2 regions of the Streptomyces sp. JW3 genome follow, and region 1 is predicted to be linked to the other one. Evidence: riboswitches for the same ligand, from Rfam matches in the RefSeq annotation. Region 1 holds a riboswitch; the other holds the start of a gene.
The links. Region 1 has a riboswitch for cyclic di-AMP ahead of ACTT8P_RS06950 (transglycosylase family protein). Riboswitches for the same ligand answer to the same signal wherever they lie in the genome.
Positions count from the first base shown of each region.

Region 2: it holds a riboswitch for cyclic di-AMP, as region 1 does, so the genes downstream of both, ACTT8P_RS16960 (LysM peptidoglycan-binding domain-containing M23 family metallopeptidase) here and ACTT8P_RS06950 (transglycosylase family protein) in region 1, are expected to answer to the same signal.

Region 1 covers NZ_JBQOUX010000010.1:69,057-76,408, forward strand. Annotated here, with positions in the region: gene ACTT8P_RS06935 (DUF501 domain-containing protein) at 1-356, opposite strand, end outside; gene ACTT8P_RS06940 (FtsB family cell division protein) at 387-872, opposite strand; gene eno (phosphopyruvate hydratase) at 968-2,248, opposite strand; gene ACTT8P_RS06950 (transglycosylase family protein) at 2,494-3,213, opposite strand; cyclic di-AMP (ydaO/yuaA leader) riboswitch at 3,217-3,405, opposite strand; gene ACTT8P_RS06955 (transglycosylase family protein) at 3,581-4,567, opposite strand; gene ACTT8P_RS06960 (cytochrome P450 family protein) at 4,737-5,990, opposite strand; gene ACTT8P_RS06965 (nucleoside triphosphate pyrophosphohydrolase) at 6,016-6,996, opposite strand; gene ACTT8P_RS06970 (SurA N-terminal domain-containing protein) at 7,020-7,352, opposite strand, start outside.
Region 2 covers NZ_JBQOUX010000036.1:48,358-55,709, forward strand. Annotated here, with positions in the region: gene ACTT8P_RS16955 (SGNH/GDSL hydrolase family protein) at 1-643, opposite strand, end outside; gene ACTT8P_RS16960 (LysM peptidoglycan-binding domain-containing M23 family metallopeptidase) at 882-1,676, opposite strand; cyclic di-AMP (ydaO/yuaA leader) riboswitch at 1,681-1,842, opposite strand; gene ACTT8P_RS16965 (tyrosine-protein phosphatase) at 2,348-3,145, shown strand; gene ACTT8P_RS16970 (DUF6126 family protein) at 3,182-3,301, opposite strand; gene ACTT8P_RS16975 (helix-turn-helix domain-containing protein) at 3,298-3,927, opposite strand; gene ACTT8P_RS16980 (aspartate aminotransferase family protein) at 3,993-5,378, opposite strand; gene dxs (1-deoxy-D-xylulose-5-phosphate synthase) at 5,379-7,280, opposite strand; gene ispG (flavodoxin-dependent (E)-4-hydroxy-3-methylbut-2-enyl-diphosphate synthase) at 7,308-7,352, opposite strand, start outside.

The DNA of each region.
Region 1 (7,352 bases):
CCGGTCAGCTCCTCGATCTCGTCGCGGCGCCGGATGTAGTCCTCGTGCGCGGCGCGGTACGCGGCGGCCAGCTCCGGGTCGGTGGCGAGCCGCTCGGTCATCTCCTTCATCACCCCGTTGGCCTCAAGGGTGCCGATCGCGGAAGCCGCCTTGGGGCACGTCAGGTAGTACAGCGTCGGGAACGGCGTCCCGTCGGGCAGCCGGGGGGCGGTCTCCACGACGTCCGGCTGCCCGCAGGGGCACCGGTGCGCGATCGCGCGCAGGCCGCGCGGCGGACGGCCGAGCTGCTGCCGGAACGCCTCGACGTCCGCGTCGGTGGGCTCGGTGCGCGGGGTGGGCGGCGGGGGCGTGTGCATGACTGGCTTCTGTCGGTCTTCCTGTGGGTCCTACTGGTGGTGGCTGGTGGCGGCGTCGGCCTTGTCGACCCCGTCCCAGACGGTGCGGTACCAGGGCCGGCCGGCCGCGCCGAGTCCGGCCCGGGACTGCTTCGCCGTGCCCGGGTCGATGACGACGAAGCCCGTCTCCCCCGGCATCACATAGTGCAGCCGCAGCCGGATCTGCTGCTCGGCGTAGGCGTCGTCCTGCCAGCGGGCCTTGAGGTCGCGCAGGTCCTCGACCCGCTGCCGGGCCTCCTGCTTCTCCCGCTGGAGGTCGGCGATCTCGGCGCGCTGGGCGACGTACTGCCGTATCGGGTAGGCGAGCACCACGACCAGGGAGCAGATCACCATCACCAGCAGCGCGGCCCGGCCGGTCAGCCGGGAGCGGCGGGCCTGGCGCTTGGTCTGCGAGCGGTAGACCCGGGCCGCCGTCTGCTCCCCCAGCGCCCGGATGCGGGTCGCGGTGGAGAAACGGTCCCGGTCCTTCACGGCCATCGCTCTTCCGCCTCCCGTGCACGCGCGTACGTCCCCGCACACGGTACGGGACCGGGTACGGGGACGTACGTACGACGCTGCCTACTGAGGGGCGGTCAGCCCTTGAAGCGGGGGAACGCCGAACGGCCGGCGTACACCGCCGCGTCGTCGAGGATCTCCTCGATGCGCAGCAGCTGGTTGTACTTGGCGACGCGCTCGGAGCGGGCCGGGGCGCCGGTCTTGATCTGGCCGCAGTTGGTGGCGACGGCGAGGTCGGCGATGGTGACGTCCTCGGTCTCGCCGGAGCGGTGCGACATCATGCACTTGAAGCCGTTGCGCTGGGCCAGCTCCACGGCGTCCAGGGTCTCGGTCAGCGAGCCGATCTGGTTGACCTTGACCAGCAGCGCGTTGGCCGCGTTCTCCTCGATGCCGCGGGCCAGGCGCTCCGGGTTGGTGACGAACAGGTCGTCGCCGACCAGCTGGACCTGGTCGCCGAGGCGCTCGGTGATGGTCTTCCAGCCGTCCCAGTCGTCCTCGAACAGCGGGTCCTCGATGGAGACCAGCGGGTACGCCTCGACCAGCTCGGCGTAGTAGTCCGTCATCTCGGCGGCGGTGCGCTCCTTGCCCTCGAAGGAGTAGACGCCGTCCTTGTAGAACTCGGAGGCGGCCACGTCCAGGGCCAGGGCGATCTGCTCGCCGGGGGTGTAACCGGCTTCCTTGATCGCTTCGAGGATGAGGTCGAGCGCGGCGCGGTTCGACTCCAGGTTCGGGGCGAAGCCGCCCTCGTCGCCGAGACCGGTGGACAGGCCCTTGTTCTTCAGGACCTTCTTCAGCGTGTGGTAGACCTCGGCGCCCCAGCGCAGCGCCTCGGAGAAGGACTCGGCGCCGATCGGCGCGATCATGAACTCCTGGATGTCCACGTTGGAGTCGGCGTGCGAGCCGCCGTTCAGGATGTTCATCATCGGAACGGGCAGCAGGTGCGCGTTCGGGCCGCCCAGGTAGCGGAAGAGGGGGAGGTCGCTGGCCTCGGAGGCGGCGTGCGCGACGGCGAGCGAGACGCCGAGGATGGCGTTGGCGCCGAGCGAGCCCTTGTTGTCGGTGGCGTCCAGGTCGAACATGGCCTGGTCGATCAGCCGCTGCTCGGTGGCGTCGTAGCCGACCAGCTCCGGGCCGATCTGCTCGATGACGGCGAGGACGGCCTTCTCCACGCCCTTGCCGAGGTAACGGTTGGCATCGCCGTCACGGAGTTCGATGGCCTCGAAGGCACCGGTGGAGGCGCCGGACGGAACGGCGGCACGACCCGTGCTGCCGTCGTCGAGGCCGACCTCGACCTCGACCGTGGGGTTGCCTCGGGAGTCCAGGATTTCCCGGGCTACGACGACGTCGATGGACGGCACGAGCATCTCCTTCTTCAATGTGACGCTTCTGTGTGACGCGGGTGCGCGGTACGCGCGGCTCTGCGGGACGAGCCTAACCGGCCCGGGGCGATCGGCCAGCCGGTCACCCACCCGTTGGACAGAACCGAGAGTAAATTGTTTCCGAACGGAACAAAAGCGCTCCGCGAACCGGACATGACCCCGCCCCGGTGCGTACGGGGGAACACGCACCGGGGCGGGGAGCTTCGCGCCGCTTACTTCGGGGGCTACTTCAGGTGCAGCTGCTGGCCCGGGTAGATCAGGTCGGCGTCGTCGACGATGTCGCCGTTCAGCTTGAACAGCTTCGCCCAGCCGCCGTCGACGTCGTGCGCCTCGGCGATCGAGCTGAGGGTGTCGCCCTTGACCACCTTGTACTCGCCGTCCCCCTTCTCGACCTTCTTGCCGGTCGGGGTGGTGACGGTCTTGTCGGACTTCTGCGTGGTCTCGGCCGCCGGGCGCTCCTGGGAGCGGGAGGCCGGCTGCTCCTGGGTCTCACGGGTCTCGGTGGAGCCGCTGGAGCTGTTGGAGCCGCTGCTCTGGCTGTCGCTCTCGTCGGAGGAGCCGGTGTAGCCGCCGGCCCCCGACAGGCCGGTGCCGCAGCTCGGCCAGGCGCCCTTGCCCTGCGCCGCGAGCACCTTCTCGGCGACCTGGATCTGCTGGCTCTTGCTGGCCTGGTCGGCGGTGGAGGCGTACTGCGTGCCGCCGTAGGCCGCCCAGGTGGAGGCGGAGAACTGGAGCCCGCCGTAGTAGCCGTTGCCGGTGTTGATGGACCAGTTGCCGCCCGACTCGCACTGGGCGACGGTGTCCCACTCGGACTCGGAGGCGGCGGAGGCGCTGCCGGCCGCCATCAGCGGGGCGGCGACGGCGGCACCGGTCACGCCGGCTATGGCGATGACACGAGTGGCCTTGGACGGACGGCGGTGCTTGCCCTTGCTGGAAAACAGCATGGTTGATCCCCTCACCGACGCCTGCGAGGTGAGCTGTCGGGTTCGGGCCGGTTCGGTTGCCCGGCCGTGTCACGTGCGTACTCACTTGCGTATTACGCACGGACACGGCTTCACCCCTAGCCGCTCCGGCTCAACTGCCCGGTGCGGCGCCTACCTTGGGTCCCCCGCTCCTGCCTGCGGCGCTTGCGCGACGACTGTTCCCGGGCTGCCGCTGGCAGGATTCGGCGTTGCGGCGGCCGGGGCCCGCGATGGCGAGCGGTCCTGACCGTAGACAGGACCCGGGCGGATTTACAAAGACGATCAGGGCTTCTGAGACCTATCTCTCACGGCGTTTAATACGGACATTCAGCCCGAACCGTGACGTGAACTACCGCTGCTTTTCGACCGGTTCGACCCCAACAGCAAGCTTCTGACCGGGCAGGATGTGGTCGGGGTCGGCGCCGACGGTGTCCTTGTTCTCGGCGTAGAGGGAGGACCATCCCCCGGCGAGGTCAAGGGAGTCGGCGATGGCCCACAGGTTGTCGCCGGCCCGCACGGTGTACGTCCCGTCGCCCGCGTCCCGCGCCGTCTCGTCGTCACGCGAGGCGTGCCGCCCGGAGGCCGACTCGGAACGGCCGCTCGCCGTCTCGTCGTCCGCGCTGCCGCCCCGGTGCCGGCCGGCGCCGGTGTCGGTGAGGCTCGAAGTGCCAGGAGCGGGTTCGAGGTTGTCGGCGCTGTCACCGATGCCCGCGGTGTCACTCTTGGTGGTGGGCTCGTCGCTCGCCTCGTCGGTGGGCGAGGCGGATTTGGATGAAGTGTCGGACTTGGGTGATTCGTCGCCGCTGTCCGAGGAGTCGGTGGGGGAGTCGGTGGACTCGGTGGCCGACGGGGACGCCGAGGAGTCGGAGTCGGTCGAGTCGGTCGCGTCGGTCGCGTCGGACGAGTCGGTCGCGTCGGACGAGGTGGAGGAATCAGACGAACTGGATGAATCGTCCGAGGCGCTGCCGTCCAGGCCCGCCAGCAGCCCGCAGGTCGGCCAGGCGGCGATGCCCTGGGCCGCCAGGACCTTCTCGGCCACCCGGATCTGCTGGGAGCGGCTGGCCTGGTCGGCGCTGGTGGCGTAGGCGAGGCCGCCGTACGCCTCCCAGTCCTCCTGGGACATCTGCAAACCGCCGTAGTAGCCGTTGCCGCCGTTCTGGCTCCATGCGCCGCCGGTCTCGCACTCGGCGACACGGTCCCAGGTCGTACCGTCGGCCGCGTGCGCGCCGGTGGCTCCGAGGAGCGGGATCGCGATGGCGGAGCCGGTGACTCCGGCAGCGACGACCAGGGCCGGGGCCTGGCGGGGGCGACGGTGTCGGCCGTTCCCGGAGAGCATGCGGAGACCTTTCACAAGACAGCAGGGCCCGCACGGCGATTGATGCTCGGTGCCGCGCTGATCCGTGAACGTATAGGCATACGATCACTCATCACAAGTTCATGCCGTGTAGATCACATGGAGATCACAGAGGTGACTGCGTGTCACCTTTGCGGTTGCGACGGTCTCTTCAGGCGACCGAGGTGAACGCCACCGGCAGGGTGCGCAGACCGCGCATGATGAGGCCGCCGCGCCAGCGCAGTTCGGCCGGGTCGGCGGCCAAACTCAGGTCGGGCAGCCGGGTCAGGAGCGTGGCGAGCGCGGTCTGCCCCTCCAGCCGGGCCAGCGGGGCGCCGAGGCAGTAGTGGATGCCGTGGCCGTAGCCGAGGTGCTGGCTGTCGCGGCGGGAGAGGTCGAGGGTGTCCGGGTCGGTGAAGCGGGCCGGGTCCCGGTCGGCGGCGGCGAGCACGACGAGCACCGGGTCGCCGACGGCGATGTCCTGGCCCGCGAGGGTCAGCGGCCGGGTGGCGAACCGCCAGGTGGCCAGCTCGACCGGACCGTCGTAGCGCAGGAGTTCCTCGACGCCGGTCGCCAGCAGGCCGCGTTCCCCGGCGGCGAGGGAGTCCTGGAGGCGGCGGCGCTGCTCGGGGTGGGTGAGCAGGGCGTACGTGCCGTTGCCGATGAGGTTGACGGTGGTCTCGAAGCCGGCGAAGAGGAGGATGAAGGCCATCGCGGCGGCCTCGTTCTCGGTGAGGTGCTCGCCGTGGTCGGAGGCGCGGATCAGGCCCGAGATCAGGTCGTCGCCCGGGTCGGCGCGCTTGCGGTGGATGAGGTCGGCGAGGTAGCCGCGCATCTTCTTCACCGACCGCGCGACCCCGCCCCGGGGCCCGCCGCCGTGCCGGATCATCATGCCCGCCCAGTCCCGGAAGTCGTCCTGGTCCTCGCGGGGGACGCCGAGCAGGTCGCAGATGGCGTAGATGGGGAGCGGGAAGGCGAACTCGTGGATGAGGTCGGCGCTGCCGGTGTGCGCGAACTGGTCGATGAGCCGGTCGGTGAGTTCCTGTACGCGGGGTGCGAACTCGGCGACGCGGCGCGGGGTGAACGCCTTGGAGACCAGTCGCCGCAGCCGGGTGTGGTCCGGCGGGTCGATGTTGAGCAGATGGGTCATCAGCTCGGCCTTGCGCTCGCCCGGGATGCCGGTCTTGCCCTTGGCGTGGGCGCCTTCGGCGTGGTGCGCCGGGTTCTTGGACAGCCGGGGGTCGGCGAGCGCCTGCTTGGCGTCGGCGTACCGGGTGACCAGCCAGGCCTCCACCCCGCTGGGCAGCTTGGTGCGGTGCACGGGGGCGTGCTCGCGCAGCCAGGCGTAGGCGGGGTAGGGGTCGCTCGCGAACTCCCAGGTGAACAGTTCGGGGGCGGTGCTGGCGGGATGGGCGCGGTCGGTCACGCCTCGACCGTATCCGGCCCCGCGCTCACCTCGGCGTCCGCGTCTCCGCTTCCCGGATCGCGTCCCGGTAGGCGCGGGCCGCCGCGCGCAGGGCCGCCTCCGGGTCGACGCCCTCGGCCTCGGCGCGTGCGGCCAGCGCCAGCAGTTCGTAGCCGAGTCCCGCGCCGCGGGGCAGCGGGACGTCCAGGTCAGCCGTGCGCACCCGGGAGGCCAGTTTGGCGGCGAGGGCGAGGCCGGGCTGGCCGAGCGGGACGCCCTCGGTGACGGAGGTGCGCTGCTTCGCGTCCTGCTTGGCGCGCAGCCAGAGCGCCCGCACTTCCTCCGGGGTGGTCGCGGTCTCGTCGCCGAAGATGTGCGGGTGGCGGTGGATCAGCTTGGCGACGATGGTCCCGGCCACGTCGTCGATGGAGAAGGGGGACTCCAGGTCCTCCTCCGCGATCCGGGAGTGGAAGACGACCTGGAGGAGGACGTCGCCGAGTTCCTCGCGCAGTTCGTCGCGGTCGCCGTCCTCGATGGCCTCGACGAGTTCGTACGCCTCCTCGATGGCGTACTTCGCCAGCCCCTTGTGGGTGCGCTGCGAGGACCACGGGCACTCGACGCGGATGCGGTCCATGACCTGCACCAGGTCGAGCAGGCGGGCGCCGGGCAGGTCGTAGGAGGCGGGCAGCAGTTCCAGTTCCGGCATGGCGAGGCGGCCGGAACCGGCAAGACGGGCCAGGCCGTCGGTGAGGGCGGGCTCCCCCTCGCCGGTCGCCACGACCACCACCGTGTGCCCGCCCGCGCACGCGCCGACCAGTTCCTCGGCGGCCGGGACCGCCTCCTCCACCCGGATGCCCGCCTCGCGCAGATACGGCAGCTGCGGGTGAGCGCCGTCCGCGCACAGCACGCGGTCGGCGGCGCGCAGCGCCTGCCAGGCCGGCCAGGACAGCAGGCCGGGGGCGACGCGGTGGCTGGTGGTGAGGAGGACGATGCGGCCGGGAGCTGCGGCTGGAGTGCTGGCGTTCACATCCGAAACGTAACGCACCCCCGTCACGCGGTACGGGGCGCTCCCGCCTCGGTCGTGACCTCCCGCACCCAGGGCGTCTTCACGTCGGCGCGGCTGCTCTTCTCGACGTCCCAGGTGCCGTAGCGGGGGTTCAGGTCGATGTCGAGCTTTTTCGACGTGTCGGCGAGGGCCTTCCAGAAGGCGGGCTGGCCGGTGTCGGTGCCGAGGTGCTGGGCGAGCTTCTGGGCCTCCAGCTGGAGGCGGAGGTTCTCGTCGACGCGCGCGGGGGCGATGCCGTACTGCTGGAGCCAGACCGTCTCCAGTGCCTTGGCGCCGCCGGCCTGGCCTTCCAGCCCGGCCCGCATGCCCTGGATCTC
Region 2 (7,352 bases), on a different contig from region 1:
GGCGGATCTCGAGGGTGCCGCGCGGCGGCAGCGGCGGCCAGGGCTGTTCCGGGTCGGCCGGCACCGGCAGGCCGAGCACCTGGCCGGCCCGGAGCGCCACCCGGGTGTGCCCCTCGGGCGAGAGGTGCAGCCGGTCGGTGTCCCAGGCGCGGCGGTCCTGGATGCTGCGCAGCGACCACAGGTCGAGCACCGGGCAGCCGTAGCGGTCGGCGACGGCCCGCACATGCCCGTTGTACGTGGCGATCTTGCCCCGCAGGTGTTTGAGGACGGGCACCCGGCGGGTGTCGAAGCCGGTGGTCACCATGACGGTGCCGGCCGTGGCGGTGAGCGCGGCGACCGCCCGCTCGAACCGCTCGGCCAGCTCGTCCGGGTCGGTGCCGGGCCGGATGATGTCGTTGCCGCCCGCGCAGAAGGAGACCAGGTCCGGTGCGAGCCGGGCCGCCCTGGGCACCTGGTCCGCCACGATCTGGTCGAGCAGCTTCCCGCGTACGGCGAGGTTGGTGTACGTGAAGTCGCCCTCGGGCCGCCGGTCCGCGAGCAGGACGGCGAAGCGGTCGGCCCAGCCGACGAACGCCCCGTCGGGGCCGGGGTCGCCGACCCCCTCGGTGAAGCTGTCCCCCACCGCCACGTACGACCCGATCACTGCCTTGCCGGCACTCTTCTCACTTCTCGAATCGTCTGCCACGTCGACCCATGATTCACCTTGGATTGTGACCTACGCGACCGTAGGACGGGGTTGACGAGCGGTGAGAAAGGCCACTTCTAAAGTGTTGGCCAATTCCGGAATAAGTGAGCGCCGTTCCACAGGTCACCCACACCGAAGGCCGGACCCGGGGATCGGGGTCCGGCCTTCGGTGAGCACGGGGCTGGGGCAGCCGGCGTCAGACGGAGACGCCCTGCGACCGCAGGTAGGCGAGCGGGTCGATGTCCGAGCCGTAGTCCGGCGTGGTGCGGATCTCGAAATGCAGGTGCGGGCCGGTCACGTTGCCGGTGGCACCGGAGAGGCCGAGCTGCTGTCCCGCCGTCACCGCGTCGCCGCTGGAGACGGAGAGCGCGGACAGGTGGGCGTACTGGGCGTAGTGGCCGTCGGCGAGCTTGATGACGACCTGGTTGCCGTACGCGCCGCCCCAGCCGGCCGTGACGACGGTGCCCGCGCCGACGGCCTTCACCGAGGTGCCGGTCGGGACGACGAAGTCGGTGCCGGTGTGGTAGCCGCTGGACCACATGCTGCCGGACTGGTGGTACGGGGTGCCCTCGGTGGCGCCGTCGACGGGGGCGACGAAGCCGGTGGCCGCGGTGGAGGTGTCCGCCGCGGGCTGCGCCGTCGTCTTCTTCTCGGCCGTGGCGGACGCCTCGGCCCCGGCGCCGAGGGTGAGCTTCAGGCCGGGGCGGATCAGCGAGGGATCCGAGCCGACGGCGGCGCGGTTGTCCTCGTAGAGCTTCTTCCAGCCGCCGCTGACGTGCTGCGCGTCGGCGATCTTCGCCAGCGAGTCACCGGCGCGCACGGTGTAGGTCTGCGCGGTTTTCGCGGAGTCGGACTGGGCGGCGGGGGCGGCGTGCGCGCCGGCCGCTCCGACGAGCGGCAGGGCGAGTGCGGCGCCGCCGGTCGTGGCGACGGCGAGCGTGCGGGTCAGACGCTGGGTCCTGGTACGGCGGTGCTTACCCTTCGCGGGCATGACGAATTCCTCTCCGGCGCCTGCGAGGTGAGCTGTCGGGTGCGGGCTGGAGCTGCCCGGCCGCGCCGGAAAAGGCGCGGCTTTACCCCTAGCCGTCCCGGGAACCGGAACAGGCGGTTTTACCTGTGGGTCCCCCGCTCCTGCCGAACACGGGTGGTGAGTGGGTGGGGTCTCCGGGCGGCGGCAGGATTAGGCGTCCGTCCGGATCGGTGGTGAACGTAAGTGACGGGAACACGCGTGGACAAGCCGATGCCGGCCCGTAGTTCGCACTGTGCGGGAATGGCCGACCAATTCCCGGTCACTCTCCGTGGATTAAGGATCTTCACCCTTCAGCGAAAACCCTTTGAGAGCACGTCGATTACGTGCGCATGGCGAAAGGCTTCTCGTCACCACCAGGTACGGATATGACGCTGCTCACGCGCCTTCGCTCATATACCGCTGGATCGGGGCACGTTAAAGGAAAACGAACTATTCGTATCCATTGGGACTTAACGGTCAGATCGATCGTGTGGACGCCCGGCTCGGCGGCACGGTCGGCACCCTGTTCAGTCCGGTCCCGGGGCGGTCCGCGGGACCTCGGAACACGGCCGGGTCCGGGCGGGGTCATGCCGTATCGTCGGTCCGTGCGGACCGCCGAGCCGCGGCGGTGTGCGCGACCGTGAGGAGCCTCCATGACGCAACAGGTCCCGTCGACCGAGCCGGAGCTGGCCGGGGTACGTAACTTCCGTGACGTCGGCGGGCTGCCGGCCACCGACGGACGGCGGGTGCGGTTCGGCGTGCTGTTCCGCAGCGGCCACCTCGCCCACGCGACCGCCGAGGACGCGGCGTTCCTCGCCGGCCTGGGCCTGCACACCGTCTTCGACTTCCGCAACGCGGCCGACCAGAAGCTCGAAGGCCCCGACGTGACCCTGCCGGGCGTGCGCAATGTGAACCTGCCGCTGTCCGACCCCGCCGACGGCGCCGAGTTCTGGAAGATGGTCCGCGACGGCGACCTCGACCAGCTGCGCGAGATCCTCGATGGCGGCAAGGGCGCGGACCGGATGATCGCCTCGTACCGTTCGATCATCACGGACCGCACCGCCGAGCACTCCCGGGTGCTGCACGCGCTGGCCGAGGACAGCGTCCCGGCCCTGATGCACTGCGCGGCCGGCAAGGACCGCGCGGGGCTGTCCATCGCGGTGACGCTGCTCGCGCTGGGCGTCGAGCGGGACGCGATCGTCGAGGACTACCTGAAGTCCAACGAGAAGCACCGCCGGTACAAGGTGAAGCGCAGCGGCACCTCGGAGTCGGCCTACTCCGCCGAGGTCATGGAGTTGCTGAGCCCTCTGTTCGACGCGCGTGCCGAGTATCTGACGGCCGCGTTCGAGACCGTCGAGCGGACCTGGGGCGGCGTCGACGCCTACCTGGAGCGGGGGCTGCGGATCACCCCCGGGACCCGGGAACGGCTGCGCGACCGCCTGCTCGACTGAGACACCTCGCGCGGACTGGGACCCTCGCGCGGGACGTCACTTCGCGCCCACCTCGAAGAGCAAGTACACGAAGGCCGCGAAGACATGGCCCACGGCGATGTAGATGATGAGCCGCACCCACAGGGCGCGGGGGAACTTCTCCTCGATGTCGCTCATGGTGTGACTCCGTCGGTGGGGCCCAGGCACAGCGCGGCCGTGGGGCTCTGGAGCAGGGTGTGGACGAACAGCAGCTCGACCCCGTCGGGATCCTGGGCCGCGATGCGGTGCGGGGTCAGCGAGTCGAAGTGCGCGCTGTCCCCGCGGGTGAGCAGCTGAGTGGTGTCGCCGAGCCGCAGCCGCAGCCGCCCGCCGAGCACGTACAGCCACTCCTCGCCGGGGTGCACGCGCACGATGTCGCCCTGGGAGCCGTACGGCACCTGGACTCTGAGGGCCTGCATGCCGCGGCCGGACGCGCCGGCCGGCCAGTACGTCCAGCCGCCCGCGGCGATCGGTTCCGTGTCGGCGGCGCGGACCACGGCGTCCCGTTCGGCGGCCGTCTCACCGAGCAGGTCCGAGACGGTCGTAGCGTAGATACGGGCCAGCGCCAGCAGCATGGGCAGTGAGGGCTGGCGCTGTCCGGTCTCCAGCCGGGAGAGGTGGGCCGGGGAGAGTCCGGCGGCGCGGGCCGCGGCCTCCAGGGTGAGGGAGGCGCGGCGGCGCAGCGCGCGGAGCTGGGGAGCGACGGCGGTCAGATCCGCCGCCGGCTCGGTGTCCGAGGGGCCCGAGGCTTCCGAAGGGCTCATGCCTTCCATTCAGCCGCACCTTTGCCTGTGGGACAACTTTTTTGCCCCACAGGCAAAAGACCGCCTCAGCGGTGTGCCACCGCCTGCTTCACCAGCGTCTTGCCGAAGTCCCACATCAGTCCGCCGCCGCTGTGCGCGTCGTCCATCACCTCGGTGAAGGCGTCCACGAACCGGTCCACCTCCCGCTCCCCCACGATCAGCGGCGGGATGAGCTTGATGACCTCCAGGTGGTCGCCCGAGACCTGGGTGAGGATGCGGTGCCGCTGGAGCAGCGGCACCACCACCATCTGCGCGAACAGGCCCTTGCGGGCGGCCTGGAGCATGGTCCAGCGGCTGCGCAGCTTCAGTGACCTGGGCCGGCCGAACTCGATGCCGACCATCAGCCCCCGGCCGCGTACGTCGGCGAGCAGCTCGTACTTGTCGATGAGGGCGGCGAGCCGGGAGCGCAGCAGGTCACCGGTGGTCCGGGCGTTCTCGACGATCCGTTCGTCGGCCATCACGTGCAGGACGGCCAGCCCGGCCGCCATGGCCTGCGCGTTGGCGCCGAAGCTGGCCGAGTGGACCAGCACCCGGTCCATCGAGGAGTAGACCTTCTTGAAGATCCAGTCCTTGCCGAGGGTGGCGCCCACCGGCACGTATCCGCCGGACAGCGCCTTGGCCACGCACACCAGGTCCGGCTCGACGCCGGCCTCGTGCTGGTAGGCGTAGAAGGTGCCGGTGCGGCCGAGGCCGGTCTGCACCTCGTCGGCGATGAGCAGCGCCTTGTGCCGGTGCAGCAGTTCCTGGGCGGCGCGCAGATAGCCGGGCGGCGCCTCGTGCACGCCCTTGCCCTGGATGGGTTCGACGATCAGGGCGGCGACGTCGCCCTTCTTCAGCTCGCGGGCGAGCGCGTCGAGGTCGCCGAGCGGCACCGGGGTGTCCGGCAGCAGCGGCGCGAAGCCGTCCCGGAAGCCGCCCTCGCCGTTGACCGACAGGGAGCCGGTGGTCAGCCCGTGGAAGGCGTGGTCGCAGTACAGGACGCGCGGCCGGCCGGTGGCGAACCGGGCGAACTTCAGCGCGGTCTCCACCGCCTCCGTGCCGCTGTTGCCGAAGAACACCCGGTCCAGGTGCGGGCTGTGGGAGAGCAGCTTCTCGGCGAGCAGGCCGGGCAGCGGCTGGCAGTCGAAGCGGGTCAGGTCGGCGAGCGAGGCGTCGAGGACGTCGTGCAGCGCTTCGCGCACGACCGGGTGGTGACGGCCGAGGCCCATCACCCCGAAGCCGGCCAGCATGTCGAGGTAGTCGGCACCGGCCGCGTCGAAGAAGTACGCGCCCTCGGCGCGCTCGTAGACCTTGTCGAAGCCGATGGTGCGCAGCATGCGCGGAAGCTGGTGGTTGAGGTGCCGGGTGTGCAGCTCGTACCGCTCGGCCCCGCGCTCGGCCAAGAGCGCGCCGAGGTCGAACTCCTTGGACATTCAGTTCTCTCCTTGTCCTGACGCGAGCGGTCCTGCCGCGAGGGCCAGGCTCGCGCTGATCCGGCCGGCGATCTCGACCGGGGTGAGGCCGATGTCGGCGAGCACCTCGGCCCGTTTGGCGTGCGCGAGGAATTGCTCCGGGATGCCGAACCGCCGTACCGGTACGTCGACTTCGGCGTCCGACAGAGCCAGCGCGACCGCCGCCCCGACGCCGGCCGCGCGGCTGTTGTCCTCGACCACGGCGACCAGCCGGTGCCGGGCGGCCAGCGGCGCCAGCGCGGGGTCGACGGGCTTGACCCAGCGGGGGTCCACAACGGTGCACGCAACACCCCGGGCTTCCAGCAGCTCGGCGGCCTTCAGGCAGACCGGCGCCATCACCCCGACGGCGACGAGCAGCACCTCGGACGCGTCGGCGGCGTGCAGGACGTCGAGGCCGCCGATCCGGTCCACCGCCGGAAGGGCGGGGCCCACGGCCTCCTTGGGGAAACGCAGCAGGGTCGGCGCGTCGTCGACGGCGAGGGCCTCGCGCAACTGGGCGCGGAGCTGGTCGGCGTCGCGCGGCGCGGCGATCCGCAGGCCCGGGACGACCTGGAGGATCGACATGTCCCACATGCCGTTGTGCGAGGCACCGTCGACGCCGGTGACCCCGGCCCGGTCCAGGACGAAGGTCACGCCGCACTTGTGCAGGGCCACGTCCATCAGCACCTGGTCGAAGGCGCGGTTGAGGAAGGTGGCGTAGACGGCGACGACCGGGTGGACGCCGCCGGTGGCGAGGCCGGCCGCACAGACGGCGGCGTGCTGCTCGGCGATGCCGACGTCGTAGACCCGGTCGGGGAACTTCTCGGCGAACTTCCCCAGGCCCACGGGGTGCAGCATGGCCGCCGTGATGGCCACGACGTCCTCGCGCTCCGCGCCGATCCGGGCGATCTCCTCGCCGAACACCGAGGTCCAGGACGGCCCGCCCGACGGGGCGAGCGGTTCGCAGGTGAGCGGGTCCATCGCGCCGACGGCGTGGAAGTGGTCCTCCTCGTGGGCGAGGGCGGGTTCGTAGCCGCGGCCCTTCTCGGTGAGGACGTGGACCAGGACGGGCCCGTGGAAGCGTTTCGCGCGCCGCAGCGCCGATTCGACAGCCCCGAGGTCGTGTCCGTCGATCGGGCCGACGTACTTCAGTCCGAGGTCCTCGAACAGGCCCTGCGGGTTGAACGCGTCCTTGAAGCCCTTCTTCGCGCCGTGCAGTGCCTCGTAGACGGTGTTGCCGACCACCGGGGTGCGCTGGAGCACGTCCTTGCCCCAGGCCAGCATCTTCTCGTAGCCGTCGGTGGTGCGCAGGGTGGCGAGGTGGTTGGCGAGACCGCCGATGGTGGGCGAGTAGGAGCGCTCGTTGTCGTTGACGACGACGATCAGCGGCCGGTCCTTGGCGGCGGCGATGTTGTTCAGCGCCTCCCAGGCCATCCCGCCGGTCAGCGCGCCGTCGCCGATGACGGCGACCACGTGCCCTTGTTCCCCGCGCACCTCGCGGGCCTTGGCGAGGCCGTCGGCCCAGCCGAGCGCGGTGGAGGCGTGGCTGTTCTCGATGACGTCGTGCTCGGACTCCGCCCGCGACGGGTAGCCGGACAGGCCGCCCTTGCCGCGCAGTTTGGAGAAGTCCTGACGTCCGGTCAGGAGTTTGTGTACGTAGCTCTGGTGGCCGGTGTCCCACAGGATGCGGTCGGCCGGTGACTCGAAGACCCGGTGCAGGGCGACAGTGAGTTCGACCACCCCCAGATTGGGCCCCAGGTGACCGCCGGTCCTGGCCACCGCGTGCACCAGGAACTCACGTATCTCCTCGGACAGTTCGCCGAGTTCGGCCTCGGACAGCGCCTTCAGGTCGCGTGGTCCCCGGATGCTCTCCAGAATCGTCACGCTCGGGCCCCCTTCGGTCCGTGCTGTTCAGCTCACGGTGACGGCGGGCTCCCCCGACGCGCCGTCCTGCTC